Regions from separate parts of the Pseudomonas sp. SWRI18 genome, predicted to be linked through region 1. Evidence: predicted binding sites of a transcription regulator. Region 1 holds the regulator's gene; the other holds the start of a gene.
What was found. Region 1 encodes FliA, which starts transcription of late flagellar genes. Its sites were predicted from a motif close to CTAAAGTTTNNNNNNNNNNNGCCGNTAA; they were not measured.

Region 1 (8,674 bases):
GGGCGACCGAACGTAGAGCCGGTGGACGCAGCAGGTGCGGCAACCGGCGCAGGTGCGGGCGCCGGCGCGCTGAACAGACTGCGACGGTTACTGCGCGAAATGCTGTGCACTTTCTCGCACAGCATCTGCTTGACCTTGTCGGGGTTGCGCGAGATGTCTTCGAAATTCTTCGGCAGGAAGTCCACCGCGCCGGCGTCCAGCGCATCCAGGGTCACCCGGGCGCCTTCGTGGGTCAGCGAGGAGAACATCAACACCGGGGTCGGGCAGCGTTGCATGATATGCCGAACTGCCGTGATGCCATCCATCATCGGCATCTCGTAGTCCATGGTGATCACGTCGGGCTTCAATGCAATGGCTTGATCAATCGCCTCTTTGCCATTGGTGGCCGTACCGACCACCTGGATCGTTGGATCGGCGGAAAGAATTTCCGAGACGCGGCGGCGGAAGAAACCCGAATCGTCCACCACCAGGACCTTGACTACCATAAGCACTCCGTTAGGCGGGACGGGCAATACCGCCCTGACCCACCAGAATCAAATACGCCGAGCGGCGTAACGCTTGAGCATGCTCGGAACATCGAGAATCAGCGCGATCCGACCGTCACCGGTGATGGTCGCACCCGACATGCCCGGGGTTCCCTGCAGCATTTTGCCCAAAGGCTTGATGACCACTTCTTCCTGCCCCACCAGTTGATCGACGACAAAGCCGATACGCTGGGTGCCCACGGAGAGAATCACCACATGGCCTTCGCGCTGCTCTTCATGGGCAGCCGAGGCGACCAGCCAGCGCTTGAGGTAGAACAGCGGCAATGCCTTGTCGCGTACGATCACCACTTCCTGGCCGTCCACCACGTTGGTGCGCGACAGGTCGAGGTGGAAGATCTCGTTGACGTTGACCAGCGGGAAAGCGAAGGCCTGGTTGCCCAGCATCACCATCAGGGTCGGCATGATCGCCAGGGTCAACGGCACCTTGATGACGATCTTCGAGCCCTGGCCCTTGGTCGAGTAGATATTGATCGAGCCGTTGAGCTGGCTGATCTTGGTCTTCACCACGTCCATGCCCACGCCACGGCCCGACACGTCGGAAATCTCGGTCTTGGTCGAGAAGCCCGGGGCGAAGATCAGGTTGTAGCACTCGGTGTCGGTCAGGCGGTCGGCGGCATCCTTGTCCATCACGCCACGCTTGACCGCGATATTGCGCAGAATGGCCGGGTCCATGCCTTTGCCGTCATCGGTGATCGACAGCAGGATATGATCGCCTTCCTGTTCCGCCGCCAGGATCACCTTGCCGCCCCGGGACTTGCCCGAGGCTTCACGTTCTTCCGGGGTTTCCACGCCGTGGTCGACGGCGTTGCGCACCAAGTGGACCAGCGGGTCGGCCAGGGCCTCGACCAGGTTTTTGTCGAGGTCGGTTTCTTCACCCACCAGTTCCAGGTTGATCTCTTTCTTGAGCTGGCGCGCCAGGTCGCGAACCAGACGCGGGAAGCGGCCGAAGACTTTCTTGATCGGCTGCATCCGCGTCTTCATCACGGCGGTCTGCAGGTCGGCGGTGACCACGTCGAGGTTCGACACGGCCTTTTGCATGGCTTCATCGCCGCTGCTCAGGCCCAGTCGCACCAGGCGGTTACGCACCAGTACCAGCTCGCCGACCATGTTCATGATGTCGTCCAGGCGCGCGGTATCAACGCGCACGGTGGTTTCGGCTTCAGTGGCGGGCTTGTCGGCCACCGGCGCCGCGGCGGCACGCGCCGGAGCAGGTGCAACGGCGGGGGTTGGCGCTGGCGCTGGCTTGGCCACCGGTGCCGGGGCGGCCGCTTTGGCAGCAACCGGTGCAGCCGTGGCGGCCGGGGCCACTTCGCTGAACTTGCCCTTGCCGTGCAATTCGTCCAGCAGCGACTCGAACTCGTGGTCCGAGATCAGGCCATCGCCGGCGGGCGCGGCACTGACGGCGGCAGGCGCTGCGGCAGTAGCAGCCGTGGCGGCGACATTCGGCAAGGCGTCGGCCGCGAACGTGCCCTTGCCATGCAGTTGGTCGAGCAAGGCTTCGAATTCGTCATCGGTGATGTCGGTGCTGGCTTTGGCGGCCGGCGCATCCACAGCGGTGCTTGCGGCAGCCGCAGGCGCCACGGCGTCGGCCGCGAACTGGCCTTTGCCATGCAACTGGTCGAGCAGGGATTCGAACTCTGCATCGGAGATGTCTTCGCTGGTCGGTGCCGCCGGCGGCGCAACGGCGGCCGGTGCTTCGGCCTCGGCCTTCACCGCGCTGAGGGAGTTGAGCAGTTGCTCAAACTCGCTGTCGGTCACATCCGGCTCGGCTTGCGCCACAGGCTCCGGTGCAGCCTCAGCCACCGGGGCGGCGGACAGGTCGGCAGGCTCTGCATAGCGCGCCAGGGCGGCCAGCAGTTCCGGGGTGGCGGCGGTAACCGGTGCACGTTCACGCACTTGGCTGAACATGCCATTGACCGCGTCCAGTGCTTCGAGAATCACGTCCATCAATTCCGAGTCAACCTGACGCTCACCCTTGCGCAGGATGTCGAACACGTTCTCGGCGATGTGGCAGCACTCCACCAGCTCATGGAGCTGGAGGAAGCCGGCGCCCCCTTTTACAGTGTGAAAACCGCGAAAAATTGCATTGAGCAGGTTCGCATCATCCGGTCGGCTTTCCAGCTCGACCAGTTGCTCGGACAGTTGCTCTAAAATTTCGCCGGCCTCTACAAGGAAATCCTGAAGGATTTCTTCATCGGCGCCGAAGCTCATGGGTGTGCTCCTTAGAAGCCTAAACTGGATAACAGGTCATCGACATCATCTTGACCCGATACAACGTCTTCACGTTTATCGGCATGAATCTGCGGACCTTCACCCTTGGCGAGATGTTTTTGTGGATCTTTTTCCGAGAGGATCGCTTCGCGGTCATGTTCGATGCCTGCAAAGCGGTCTACCTGGCCTGCCATCAGCACTAATTTGAGCAAGTTGCTTTCCACTTCGGTGACCAATTGGGTCACACGCTTGATCACCTGGCCGGTAAGGTCCTGGTAATCCTGGGCGAGCAGAATGTCGTTGAGGTTGCTGGAAACCGTGCGGTTTTCCTGCTCGCTGCGTGACAAGAACCCTTCGACCCGACGCGCCAATTCACGGAACTCTTCAGCCCCGACTTCACGGCGCATGAAACGGCCCCAGTCAACGCTGAGCGCCTGGGCTTCGGTGGCCATGCCATTGACCAAAGGCGTGGCGTTTTCCACCAGGTCCATGGTGCGGTTGGCCGCCGCCTCGGTCAGCCTGACCACATAGGACAGGCGTTCGGTGGCATCGGTGATCTGCGAGATTTCTTCGGCCTGGGGCATGTGCGGGTCAATCTGGAAATTGACGATCGCACTGTGCAGCTCGCGCGTGAGCTTGCCCACTTCCTGGTACAGGCCGCGGTCACGGGTCTGGTTGAGCTCATGGATTAACTGCACCGCGTCGCCGAACTGGCCTTTTTCAAGGCTTTCGACCAACTGGTGAGCATGCTTTTTCAGGGTCGACTCAAAGTCGCCCTGTGACGTTTCTTTATGCTCCATAGCTCCCCCGCGATGGCATTAGCCGTGGATGCGTTCGAAGATTTTTTCGATCTTCTCTTTCAAGGCCAATGCAGTGAATGGCTTGACCACGTAACCGTTTACCCCGGCTTGGGCGGCTTCGATGATCTGCTCACGCTTGGCTTCGGCGGTCACCATCAACACGGGAAGGCTGCGCAGTTTTTCGTCGGCACGCACGTGGCGCAGCAAGTCGATACCGGTCATGCCAGGCATGTTCCAGTCCGTTACCAGAAAGTCGATGCTCCCGCTGTTGAGGATCGGAATCGCGGTAATGCCGTCGTCCGCCTCGACCGTGTTAGTGAACCCAAGGTCACGCAACAGGTTTTTTATGATCCGCCGCATCGTTGAGAAGTCATCAACGATGAGGATTTTCATGTTCTTGTCCAATTCGACCTCCAAGCAGTCTTAAACGCGCCCAGCACCTGGACGCGCCATTTCAATCAACAGGCATTACACAAAAAGGACTGCCGGGGGCACCACGGGCCGAACCCGCAAAGGCTTGGCGCCCTCGCGGTATCGTCTGCAGTGCCCCCCACACTGCCTGTCAGCGCGCTCGCCACTCTCCCAAACGCCCCCGCAAGCGGGCTGCGCACTGGCTATGCAACTGGCTGACCCGCGATTCGCTGACCCCCAGGACCTCACCGATTTCCTTGAGGTTCAGCTCTTCGTCGTAGTACAGCGCCAACACCAGCCGCTCACGCTCCGGCAAATTGGCAATCGCGTCCGCCAACGCCCCCTGGAAGCGTTCATCCTCCAGGTCGCGCGATGGCTCCATATGAGCGCTCGCGCCGTCCTCATGCAGCCCTTCGTGTTCGCCGTCCTGCAACAGGTCGTCGAAACTGAACAGGCGGCTGCCCAAGGTATCGTTCAAAATCCCGTAATAATCGTCGAGACTCAATTGGAGTTCGGCCGCAACTTCGTGATCTTTAGCGTCGCGACCGGTTTTTGCTTCAATTGCGCGAATTGCGTCACTGACCATGCGCGTATTGCGGTGCACCGAACGCGGCGCCCAATCACCCTTGCGCACCTCGTCGAGCATCGCGCCACGGATACGGATCCCCGCATACGTCTCGAAACTGGCACCCTTGCTCGCGTCATATTTGGTCGACACTTCGAGCAGGCCGATCATGCCGGCCTGGATCAAGTCTTCGACCTGGACGCTCGCGGGCAGGCGTGCCAACAGGTGGTAGGCAATGCGCTTGACCAACGGCGCGTAGCGCTCGATCAACTCGCCCTGGCTGTCACGGGCGGATTTCTTATAGGCGTTGTAGCCGTTCGCTGTCATAGCACCGGTCCTGCGCTCGTCTGATGCACCAATCGCTCGACGAAAAACTCCAGATGCCCCCGCGGATTGGCGGGCAACGGCCAGGTATCGACCTTCTGGGCAATAGCCTTGAACGCCAATGCGCATTTGGAACGAGGGAACGCTTCGTAGACCGCACGCTGCTTTTGCACAGCCTTGCGCACACACTCGTCGTAGGGAACTGCGCCAACGTATTGTAAGGCGACATCGAGAAAGCGATCCGTGACCTTGGTCAACTTGGCGAACAGGTTGCGCCCTTCCTGCGGGCTCTGGGCCATGTTGGCCAGGACGCGGAAGCGGTTCATGCCGTAGTCGCGATTAAGCAGTTTGATCAGGGCGTAGGCGTCGGTGATCGAGGTGGGTTCATCGCAGACCACCAGCAGCACTTCCTGCGCGGCGCGCACAAAGCTGACCACGGACTCGCCGATCCCGGCGGCGGTGTCGATCACCAGCACGTCGAGGTTGTCGCCTATGTCGCTGAAGGCCTGGATCAGGCCGGCATGCTGCGCCGGGCTCAGGTGCACCATGCTCTGGGTACCGGAGGCGGCCGGCACGATGCGGATGCCACCGGGGCCCTGCAACAGCACATCGCGCAGCTCGCAGCGGCCCTCGATCACATCGGCGAGGGTGTGCTTGGGCGTCAGCCCCAGCAGAACGTCGACGTTCGCCAGCCCCAGGTCAGCATCCAGCAGCATGACGCGGCGGCCAAGCTCTGCCAGGGCCAGGGACAAATTCACTGACACGTTAGTTTTCCCGACGCCACCTTTGCCGCCGGTCACCGCGATCACCTGTACGGGATGCATGCTGCCCATTTTATTTCTTTACCTTGTCTTGCTTAGACGCAGGCTACATGGCTTGGCCGCGTGAATCGCTTGCAGACCATCGATGTAGATACATTTCATGGTGTTCATCCTGACCTATCCCACCCGTTTTGCCGGGTTGTGGTAAAGGTCGGCGAACATATCGGCCATCGCTTCCTCGCTAGGCTCTTCTTGCATTTGCACGCTGACTGCACGGCTGACCAATTGATGACGGCGCGGCAGATGCAGATCATCCGGGATCCGCGGGCCGTCGGTCAGGTAGGCGACCGGCAATTCATGACTGATGGCCAGGCTCAGCACCTCGCCCAGGCTCGCGGTTTCATCGAGCTTGGTGAGGATACAACCGGCCAGGCCGCAGCGCTTGTAGCTATGGTACGCAGCGGTAAGAACCTGTTTCTGGCTGGTGGTTGCAAGCACCAGGTAATTTTTCGACTTGATGCCACGCCCGGCCAGGCTTTCCAGCTGCATGCGCAATGCCGGGTCGCTGGCTTGCAGGCCGGCGGTATCGATCAGCACCACACGCTTGCGCAGCAGCGGGTCGAGGGCGTTGGCCAGGGACTGGCCCGGGTCGACGTGGGTCACCGACACATTGAGGATGCGGCCCAGGGTCTTGAGCTGTTCCTGGGCACCGATGCGGTAGCTGTCCATGCTCACCAGGGCGATATTCTGCGCGCCGTACTTGAGTACGTAACGGGCGGCCAGCTTGGCCAGGGTGGTGGTCTTGCCCATGCCGGCGGGACCGACCATGGCAATCACCCCGCCCTCTTCCAGCGGTTCGATTTCCGGCGTGGCGATCATGCGCGCCAAGTGAGCCAGCAGCATGCGCCAAGCCTGGCGGGGCTCTTGGATCTCGGTGGTCAAGGCCAGCAGGTCGCGGGACAACGGGCCGGACAGGCCGATGCGTTGCAGGCGGCGCCACAGGTTGGCCTGTTGCGGCTTGCTGCCTTGCAGTTGGGTCCAGGCCAGCGAGCCAAGCTGCACTTCGAGCAGCTCACGCAGGCCGTTGAGTTCAAAGCGCATCGAGTCGAATGCGCGCGGGTCGACAGCAGCGGCCGGGGCAGGCGCTGCCGGACGCGGCGGCTCTTTGAACGTCGGTTCGACCAAGGGCTCGGCCGCGGTCAGCGGCAGGCCGGCGAACAACTGGCGGTTGGTGGTGGCATCGCTGTCACCGCGCATGCTCAGTTCGGCCTGGGCCGAGACAATGCGCGAGGCCGTCTTGCGCAGCTCGTCTTCGAGCTCCATGTTCGGCACGCGCGGCGCCAGGGCCTGGGGGGTGTAATCCAGGGCAGCCGTCAGCTCGACACCGCCGGCAATACGACGGTTACCGATAATCGCGGCGTCGGCGCCCAGCTCATCACGAACCAGTTTCATGGCCTGACGCATATCGGCGGCGAAAAAACGCTTCACTTGCATAACCCACTACCCTCAGCCGTTGGGCCCTACTGTCGCGACGATAGTCACTTGCTTGTTGTCAGGAATTTCCTGATAAGCCAAAACGTGCAAATTCGGTACTGCCAGGCGTCCAAACCGCGACAACATCGCGCGGACCGGGCCGGCCACCAGCAAGATCACCGGCTGGCCCTGCATTTCCTGGCGCTGTGCGGCGTCGATCAACGAACGCTGCAGCTTCTCAGCCATGCTTGGCTCCAGCAGGACGCCTTCTTCCTGGCCTTGACCTGCCTTCTGAATACTATTGAGCAATATTTGTTCCAACCTGGGTTCCAAGGTGATCACAGGCAGCTCGGAGTCAAGCCCTACAATGCTTTGCACGATTGCGCGCGACAATCCGACGCGCACCGCGGCCACCAGCGCGGCAGTATCTTGACTCTTGGCGGCATTGTTCGCGATGGCCTCGGCAATGCTGCGAATGTCGCGCACCGGCACCTGTTCGGCCAGCAGCGCCTGCAACACCTTGAGCAATTGCGACAGCGACAGCACGCCCGGCACCAGCTCTTCGGCGAGTTTTGGCGAGGCTTTGCCGAGCAAACCCATCAATTGCTGGACTTCCTCGTGGCCAATCAGCTCATGGGAATGCTTGTACAGAATTTGGTTGAGGTGCGTGGCAACCACGGTACTGGCGTCCACCACGGTGTACCCCAGGGACTGCGCCTGGCTGCGCTGGCTGATTTCGATCCACACCGCTTCCAGGCCAAAAGCCGGATCTTTGGCGGTGATGCCGTTGAGGCTGCCGAACACCTGGCCTGGGTTGATCGCCAGCTCGCGGTCCGGGTAAATCTCGGCCTCGGCCAGGATCACGCCCATCAGGGTCAAGCGGTAGGCGCTGGGGGCCAGGTCGAGGTTGTCGCGGATATGCACGGTGGGCATCAAAAAGCCCAGGTCCTGGGACAGCTTCTTGCGCACGCCCTTGATCCGCGCGAGCAATTGGCCGCCCTGATTGCGGTCCACCAGCGGGATCAGGCGGTAGCCGACTTCCAGGCCGATCATGTCGATCGGGGTCACGTCATCCCAGCCCAGCTCCTTGGTTTCCTGGGCGCGGGCCGGGGAAGGCAGCAGCTCCTGCTGGCGCGCGACTTCTTGCAGCGCCTGGACCTTGACCGCGTTCTGCTTCTTCCAGAACAGGTAGGCGCCGCCACCGGCCAGGGCCGCCATGCTCAGGAACGACACGTGCGGCATGCCCGGCACGATACCCATGATGGCCATGATGCCCGCCGCCACGGCCAACGCCTTGGGCGATGCGAACATCTGGCGGCTGATCTGTTTGCCCATGTCTTCGGAGCCCGAAGCACGGGTCACCATGATGGCCGCCGCTGTGGATAACAACAGTGATGGCAATTGCGCCACTAAACCGTCACCGATGGTCAGCAAGGCGTACACCTTGCCCGCATCGCCGAAGGTCATGCCGTGCTGGAAGATACCGACCGCGATGCCGCCGATGAGGTTGATGAACAGAATCAGCAGGCCGGCGATGGCGTCACCGCGCACGAACTTGCTGGCACCGTCCATGGAGCCGTAGAA
Region 2 (8,674 bases), on a different contig from region 1:
GCGCTGATGGACTTCGAGATGGTCACCATCCGCGAAGATGTCAGCCTGGAAGTGGTCCTGCGTTACCTGCGTCGTCTCAAGGAGCTGCCCGGCCATACCGACAAGCTGTTCGTGGTCGATTACGAAGGCATCCTGAAGGGCGTCCTGCCGATCAAGCGCCTGCTGGTCAACGACCCGGACAAGAAAGTTGCGGACCTGATGGCCAGCGACACCGTGAGTTTCCATCCGGATGAAGACGCCTACGATGCCGCGCAGGCATTCGAGCGTTATGACTTGATCTCGGCGCCGGTGGTGGACAAGAACGGCAAATTGATTGGCCGTTTGACCATCGATGAAATCGTCGACCTGATTCGTGAAGAGAGTGAAACCGAAGTCCTCAACATGGCGGGTCTGCGTGAAGAGGAAGACATCTTTGCATCGGTCTGGCGTTCGCTGCGTAACCGCTGGGCCTGGCTCGCTGTCAACCTGATTACCGCGTTTATCGCTTCCCGGGTGATCGGCTTGTTTGAAGGCTCGATCGAGAAACTGGTCGCCCTGGCGGCGTTGATGCCGATCGTGGCCGGTATTGGCGGTAACTCCGGTAACCAGACCATCACCATGATTGTGCGCGCCATGGCGCTGGATCAGGTGAGTACCGCCAACTCCTCGCGGTTGCTGCGCAAAGAGCTGGCCGTGGGCCTTATCAATGGCCTGGTCTGGGGTGGGGTGATCGGCGTGGTGGCCTATTTGCTGTATGGCAGCTGGTCACTCGGCGTGGTCATGACGGCCGCCATGACCCTCAACCTGCTGCTGGCGGCGCTGATGGGCGTGTTGATCCCGATGACCCTGGCCCGCATTGGGCGCGACCCTGCCATGGGTGCCAGCGTGATGATCACCGCCATGACCGACAGTGGTGGCTTTTTCATCTTCCTGGGCCTGGCTACCATCTTCCTGCTCTAAACCCTGCACGCTGGCCGGCTCCCCTGTAGGAGCTGGCTTGCCAGCGAAGATCGTCAACGATAACGCGTAAACCCTGACTGCCTGCGGCGCGCTCAAGTTTTTCGCGAGCAAGCTCGCTCCTACGGCTGCCCCCTCAAATTCCACGCAAAAAAAAGCCAGCATTTAGCTGGCTTCGGCTTTCAGTCGCGAATCAATTGGCTTCTGCGGCCGCCTCGACGTCATGCGCGATAAGCGAGACGAGAGCATTTTGCTGACGGTGGGAGAGCTGACGAAAACGCTGCAGCAGTTCGCGTTCGTGCAGCGACAGCTCGGGACTGTCCAGGCGCATGCTCAACTCTTCGCCCAAGGCACCTTCCTGAATGAGGCTTTGTTCCAGGCGCGCGATGATTTCGGAGTTCATGCTGCGGTGATGATTGCGAGCCACCTCGGCAATGCGTTCCCGCATTCCGTCTGGCAGACGTACGACGAACTTGTCAGCCGTACGGCTGGAATAAATTGCCTGTTTCAATGGGCGCATATATTTAACCGGTTAGTTCAGGGGAGCGGTTTCTGGAATTGGCCGCAAGATGAGTGTTAAGACAAGACTCACGACCAAAGTTCAACCCGAATTGCAAAGAGGCCGCATCATGCCTCACATTTGCCAGTTCCTTGGCGTCAATTCTGTGACAAATATTGAACTGACTAAAGGCTTTATGCCAGCACTCATTTGCATTTTTGCGGACTGGTTGGAAAACCGGGCTACGCGCGCTTCCCCGAGGGAACTTCTCGCAAGTCCAGGCCACCACAGGGTTTGAGGCCGCACATCCTATCGCAAAGTGGCCTTTTGCCCCTAGCTTTAAGACTAGTGGCAATTTGCCGATTAGCGAGGGCGAGGCGACATAAGGTAGCGAAGGGGGTTCAGCGCAAGATGGGGTCGAACTTGAAGCGACGACCCATGATCAGGGTCAGCAGGAACAGGCTGGCGAAAACGCCGCTGGCGATAAATGCGGTGGTCTGGCCGTCTTGCGACCCAGCGCTCAAACCCAGAAGACCGGTGAATGCGGTCAGGCACATAAACAGCCAGGCAAATTTACTCATCGCCAACTTCCTCAGAAAACCCAGCGTTCGGATGCAGGCGCTTGCTGAGTGCCTTGGGCCACACGTACCGGCAGCTGTGCATTTGGCGCCATCACCGCCAGTTGCGGACGCTGCTGCAAGTGGTGTGGCACCGCCTGGCTGAGCTGCGCAGGATCGTTATTGCCGGACGATTGAAAGTGAAAGGTTACCAATGCAGCCAGGGCTACGGTGTTGAGGGCTAACAGAAAGGCACTGTTCATGGTCATGTTCTCCGCTTAACGTCGTGGCTGGTTGCATTTGTAGGAGAAGTATTGCAGTTGTCGTGCCAAGGCAATAAACCAATAAAATCAATGGCTTAATGGTGGTATGAATGACCGGAAGGTTGCAATTTGCAATGCGGGTGTCGTGCAGCAGTGCATTTTGCACGACGGGCTCAAGCGCCCGTATTTGCGGGGCCAAACCATGCTTGCTCGTGCAGGGAGCGGCCTACACTCAAAAAGCCTAAGGACGACATGACAAAACCCACCTTGGCCGTTAACATGCACGCCGTCCGTCGCCGCGCATTTGGCGCCGCGGCTATCACATGTCCCAGTAGCTCAATTGGATAGAGCATCCCCCTCCTAAGGGGAAGGTTGGCCGTTCGAACCGGCCCTGGGACACCAGATCCAAAAGCCCTGCCCAGACCTTCTGGCAGGGCTTTTTTGTGCGCGCTTTTCACACTCGGGTCGAACCTTGCCGATGTTCAGGGTTCACAGCACGTGCGCGGTGTATTTATCGCAATCCATGTACCTTGCAAGCAGCCGGGCAGCGTCTGAGCTGTAGGCAAAATAATCCCCGGAACGGCGCAAACCGCCTGTCCGGAACTGACTACCCCGGACTATCATGCCGATAGCCCTGATTCTTACCGCAAGGAGCCGCTCGGAACGCCGATGCGCCAGATCTGGAAATCTTTTCGAGCCCTTTATTTCGCCTCTTTGATGATGTTGATCGGCTCCGGCCTGCTCAGCACTTACCTGGCTTTGCGCCTGGCGGCCGACAATGTCGACAGCCTGTGGGTGGGTGCGCTGATGGCCGCCAACTACTTTGGTTTGGTGCTGGGTGGCAAGATCGGGCACCGCCTGATTGCTCGGGTCGGGCACATCCGGGCCTACGCCACTTGTGCCGGCATCGTCGGCGCTGCGGTGCTGGGCCACGGCCTGGTCGACTGGTTGCCGGCCTGGATCGTGTTGCGGGTGATCGTGGGCCTGGGGATGATGTGCCAGTACATGGTCATCGAAAGCTGGCTCAATGAGCAGGCGGACGCCAAGCAGCGTGGCGTGGTGTTCAGCCTGTACATGATCGCGTCCTACCTCGGCCTGGTGCTGGGGCAATTGATCCTGGTGTTGCATCCCCAGCTTGGCCTCGAGCTGTTGATGCTGGTAGCGCTGTGCTTTGCCCTGTGCCTTGTGCCGGTGGCAATGACCCGGCGCATTCACCCGGCGGCGCTGCATCCTGCGCCGATGGAACCGCGCTTCTTTATCAAGCGCGTGCCGCAGTCGCTGAGTACGGTGCTGGGGGCCGGGTTGATCGTCGGCTCATTCTACGGCCTGGCGCCGCTGTATGCGTCCCAGCAAGGGCTGACGACCGAGCAGGTCGGTTTGTTCATGGGTAGCTGCATTTTTGCCGGCCTGTTGGTGCAGTGGCCGTTGGGCTGGTTATCGGACCGGTATGACCGAGCGCTGTTGATCCGCTGCTTTGCCTTGTGCCTGGCCGTGGCGGCACTGCCCCTGGCGATCATGACCCATGTGCCGCTGGAAGTGCTGTTCGTGGCGGGCTTCCTGTGTTCGCTGGTGCAATTCTGCCTGTACCCGCTGGCCGTGGCGTTCTCCAACGACCATGTGGAAGGTGATCGCCGGGTATCGCTGACGGCCATGCTGTTGGTGACCTATGGCATCGGCGCCAGCATCGGGCCGCTGCTGGCCGGGGTAATCATGAAGCTCTTCGGCAACCAGATGCTGTATGCGTTTTTCAGCCTGTGCGCGCTGATCCTGGTGTGGCGAATCCGCCCCAAAGCCGTGACCAACCTGCATCAGGTGGAAGACGCGCCGCTGCATCATGTGGCAATGCCCGACAGCATGTCCAGTTCGCCATTGGTGGCTGCGCTCGATCCACGGGTAGACGAGCAGGTGGTGCAGGAGCAGATGCAGGTGAGCGTGCCCGACCCGGAGCCGCAAGACGATGCGCAGCCATCGACCGATGAGCCGCCCTTCGAAGGGCCGCCGGAGCCGCTGGGTCCCGAAGAGCATCCGCATGACTTGAGCAGGGCGCGCCCCTGAACGCAAAAACGGGCGGTTCCCATCAGGAACCGCCCGTTTTTTTATCGCGATTTCAGGTTAAAAATCGTCGTCTTTGTCGAAGCGCCGCGCTTCGCGTTGCAGCTGGTAGACAAAACGTTCGACTTGACGCTGCACCAGGCCGCTCATGTTGTGAAAGCGCACGCCGGCGAAGGTAATGTTGATCCGTTCTTCGAAGTGCAGGTGCCGCAGTTCGACCGAGGTGGTCATGCTGCCAAAGGGCAGGGCGGCCATGAAGCGCTCGTAGACCTGGCCCAGCTGCAGGCGCTCGGAAATGTCCCCTTCAAAGCGCAGTTTGCAACCGGTGGCGGAAATATCCAGGAGTTTGCCGCGCACAGGTGCCTGGAGCTTCTCGCCATCGAGTTCGATGTTGACCAGCTGCGCCAGCTTCAGGGCGGCGCGGAAGGCATTGCGACGCTGATGGTAGACCACCTCGTCAGGCATGCTGCCGGTGTAGACACGGTGGCCGTCTTTTTCGCTGACGGTGAGGGTGCCTTTGCTTTCCCAGGCGACACGCACGCCGTCGTGGAAACCTTCGATGCGAAAGGGTTCGCCGCTTTCGAGGTGGCGTTCACCGTCGCGGGGAATCATTTCATCCAGAATCATCTTGTGGCCGTCACGGTCCACGTCCACCAGGTAACTCTGGAAGCGCTGGCTGCGTTCGTGGAAGGAGATGATCAGCGGGTCGTGACTTTCTTGCAGCATCCGCAAGGTGCTGGCGATTTCCAGAGGCGTGGTGAGGACCTTGGGGGGCTGCGGGGCATCTTCCGCATTAAGGGCGTTGAACACGGTTCTTCCATCTCCAGACAAAATACGACTACACGCAAGAGCGGGCATTCTGCCAGTATGTGGCGCGCCTTGGATAGGCCACGCTGTAAAACCCGCGTCAGGCTTGGCTGCGGGTGCTTGGCTTGACCAGGCGCGAGGTGGAACCCTGCGCGTTGTAGAGCGCTGGAGGCTCGCCGCCGTGAAGTATGCGCAACTGGTTGGCGGTCGTAGCTTGTTGAAGCTGGATCGACTGGCCGTTGAGCAGGTTGGCTTCCTGGCACTGGCTGAGCAGTTGATTGAGTTCTTTACTCTGGGCGAGCAATTGATCGCCGACCGAGGAGTGGCTGGCCAGTTGCGCCAGGCCGTCATGGTCAGCCGGCAGGCCCAGGCTGATTAGGATCTGGCTGCGCTTTTTGCCGTGCTGTTCCAGCAGGACAATCAGCGACTGCTTGCGCGCCAGAATTTCTTCCAGCAGCGGCATGTCCCGGCCGTAGAGGGCCAGGGATTCTTCCTTGAGCAGCTCGAGCAGTTGTTGCGTCGGCTCAAGATCATCAAGGATCAGTTGAAGCAGATTTTCGTCGTGATGCATGGCTGGCCTTGGGGTTTAAGCGTCCAAAAGCCCGGCGCAGGCCTTTGCCTAGCGCTCGGCTTCGAAATTGAGCAGCTTGCTGGCTACACGGTTGCTGTCGACTTTATAGCTGCCATCGGCGATTGCCTGTTTCAATTCGGCCACACGGGCTTTATTGACCACCGGTTGATCGCGCAGCGAGTCAGTGACCTTCTGCAACTGTTGAGCCTCATTGCTCAGGTGTACGGACTCCCCGCTCTGGCTGGCGCTCGCCTGTTCTGCCTTAGCGGGCAGTGGCGGGGCCTTGGCTTCTACGTTTTCCTTGCCGGTAGTACGCGCAGTGCCTGACGTCGTCGGGGTGTTATTTAAACGGCTGAAATCGATGACCATGATCAAAAAACCTCTGGGTATTTGGACGCTTGCCATGTTTTCGGCCATACCCAAACAAACTTTAGGCGCGAATGACAATAAATCTCCACACGGGACTTCTCGTGCACAGTGTAGGAAATGCCGGCGTCCTGTACCAGTGATCTATAAAGCGACCTCCACTTGCCCTGGGGCTGTGACCCGCGCCTTGATCACGCGGTTGGAGTTGAGGTTCTTGACCCGGATCTGCTCGCTCATGCCACCGTTGGCCAGCGCTTCACCCGGCATTTTTACGTTCAACCCGCCACTGCTGGCGGAAATCACCACCTGGTCACCCTTGCGAATCACTTCGGCCTGCTCAAGATGTACCAGGGTGATCACTTGGTCGGTGACCACTGGTCGGGTCAATTTCTGCCCGACGGCCTGATCAACGGAAGTCAGGTAGCCCTGGCTGATCATGCTGATGTCCCGTTCGCGCAACACGACGTCCTCAAAACCGATGATGCCGGTGCGCTTGAGCGGGCGGGCAACCACCACCACATCGCGGAACAGCTTGACCTGGGCCGGCACGAACACGGTCCAGGGCGAGGCGCCTTCGCAGCGCACTTTGACCGTCACGCGGCCGATGGGCTGGGCCGGGCTTTCCAGAGTGGCTGTCAATTCCTTGTCGCACATTGGCATGCGCAGGCGCGGGTCCAACTGGCTGACCTGGATTTCATAACGCCCCGGCGTCTGTGTGGTCGCCAGATAATCTTCTACAGTGAACTCAAGAAAGCCCTGAGTGACGCCGATAAGTACATCAGGCAGTGTGACGTTATCAGCGCGGGCCTTGGTGCCCAGGCCCAAGGCAAGCAGCGCCAGCGGTACGCAGAGGCATCTGCAAAACCGTATCAGGGTGGGGCGTCGGGAAACCGTCGTTTTAATATCCATGATCTAGTAAATAGCAAAGCTCGTGCCGTTTCGTGTTGGGTGCGCGTCGCACCCCCAAAGGTTTTAGCGTAGGAGTCTGGGCATGGCAGGAGTAATGGATTCAGTAAACCAGCGCACACAGCTGGTAGGGCAGAATCGCCTGGAGTTGTTGCTTTTTCGCCTCGATGGCAAGCAGCTATATGGCATCAACGTGTTCAAGGTGCGGGAAGTGTTGCAATGCCCCAAGCTGACGATCATGCCCAAGTCCAGTCCGGTGGTATGTGGCGTTGCCAGTATCCGTGGCGCGACGATCCCGATTCTTGACCTGGCCCTGGCCACCGGTTCGGCGGGTTTGCAGGACCGCGAGAACCCGTTCGTGATCATTACCGAGTACAACACCAAGACCCAGGGTTTCCTGGTGCGCTCGGTGGAACGCATCGTCAACATGAACTGGGAAGAGATCCATCCGCCACCCAAGGGCACTGGCCGCGATCACTACCTCACGGCCGTGACGCGGGTTGATAACCAGTTGGTGGAAATCATCGACGTCGAGAAAATTCTGGCCGAAGTGGCGCCGACGTCGGAAACGATCTCGGTCGGTGTGGTCGATGCCGACACGGCGCACAAGGCAATCTCCCTGCGCGTACTGACGGTGGACGACTCCTCGGTGGCGCGTAAGCAGGTGACGCGTTGCCTGCAAACGGTCGGCGTGGAGGTGGTGGCCCTCAATGATGGCCGTCAGGCGCTGGATTACCTGCGCAAATTGGTCGATGAAGGCAAGAAGCCCGAAGAAGAATTCTTGATGATGATTTCCGACATCGAGATGCCGGAAATGGACGGCTACACCCTCACGGCCGAGATACGCAGCGACCCGCGCATGCAAAAATTGCATATCATCCTGCATACTTCATTGTCGGGTGTATTCAACCAGGCGATGGTCAAGAAGGTCGGTGCCGATGACTTCCTGGCCAAATTCCGTCCTGATGACCTGGCATCCCGGGTCGTCGATCGGATCAAGGCAGCAGATCACAGCTAGGGTTTTTTCCCCTGGCGGTCACACGTTTTTTTAGAGGCGGTATCAGTGTCTACAGGTAATTTGGATTTTGAACAGTTCCGGGTATTCCTGGAAAAAGCCTGTGGCATATTGCTCGGTGAAAACAAGCAATACCTGGTTTCCAGCCGTCTCAATAAACTGATGGAGCAGCAGGGCATCAAGTCCCTCAGCGAATTGGTTCAGCGGATCCAGGGCCAGCCACGCAGCGGTCTCAAGGAGATGGTGGTCGATGCCATGACCACCAACGAAACCTTGTGGTTTCGCGACACCTACCCCTTCGAGGTACTCAAGAGCAAAGTGCTGCCGGAAGCCATCAAGGCCAGCCCGGGCCAGCGCCTGCGCATCTGGTCGGCCGCGTGTTCCTCGGGGCAGGAGCCGTACTCGATTTCTATGTCGATCGACGAGTTCGAGCGGACCAACATGGGCCAGTTGAAGGCCGGGGCGCAAATCGTCGCCACCGACTTGTCCGGGACCATGCTCACCAATTGCAAGACCGGTGAGTACGACAGCCTGGCCTTGGGCCGCGGTTTGTCCCAGGAGCGCCTGCAGCGTTACTTCGATCCGAAAGGGGCGGGGCGCTGGGCGATCAAGGCGCCGATCAAGAGCCGTGTGGAGTTTCGTTCCTTCAACCTGCTCGACAGCTACGCCAGCCTGGGCAAGTTCGACATGGTGTTTTGCCGC

Region 2: flgM (flagellar biosynthesis anti-sigma factor FlgM) is a predicted target of FliA. The motif match lies at 6,092-6,119, and genes of this name have one in related genera.

What each region holds. Positions count from the first base shown of each region.
Region 1 is NZ_JACCQQ010000030.1:815-9,488, reverse strand. It holds gene H0Z09_RS24765 (chemotaxis response regulator protein-glutamate methylesterase) at 1-485, opposite strand, end outside; gene H0Z09_RS24760 (chemotaxis protein CheA) at 534-2,756, opposite strand; gene H0Z09_RS24755 (protein phosphatase CheZ) at 2,768-3,556, opposite strand; gene H0Z09_RS24750 (chemotaxis response regulator CheY) at 3,575-3,949, opposite strand; gene fliA (RNA polymerase sigma factor FliA) at 4,119-4,859, opposite strand; gene fleN (flagellar synthesis regulator FleN) at 4,856-5,689, opposite strand; gene flhF (flagellar biosynthesis protein FlhF) at 5,795-7,111, opposite strand; gene flhA (flagellar biosynthesis protein FlhA) at 7,124-8,674, opposite strand, start outside.
Region 2 is NZ_JACCQQ010000031.1:37,313-45,986, forward strand. It holds gene mgtE (magnesium transporter) at 1-939, shown strand, start outside; gene H0Z09_RS25065 (Arc family DNA-binding protein) at 1,130-1,456, opposite strand; gene H0Z09_RS25070 (PA3371 family protein) at 1,837-2,016, opposite strand; gene H0Z09_RS25075 (hypothetical protein) at 2,028-2,255, opposite strand; tRNA gene H0Z09_RS25080 (tRNA-Arg) at 2,581-2,657, shown strand; gene H0Z09_RS25085 (MFS transporter) at 2,925-4,310, shown strand; gene H0Z09_RS25090 (flagellar brake protein) at 4,368-5,117, opposite strand; gene H0Z09_RS25095 (flagellar protein FlgN) at 5,215-5,685, opposite strand; gene flgM (flagellar biosynthesis anti-sigma factor FlgM) at 5,734-6,054, opposite strand; gene flgA (flagellar basal body P-ring formation chaperone FlgA) at 6,196-6,960, opposite strand; gene H0Z09_RS25110 (chemotaxis protein CheV) at 7,043-7,975, shown strand; gene cheR (protein-glutamate O-methyltransferase CheR) at 8,021-8,674, shown strand, end outside.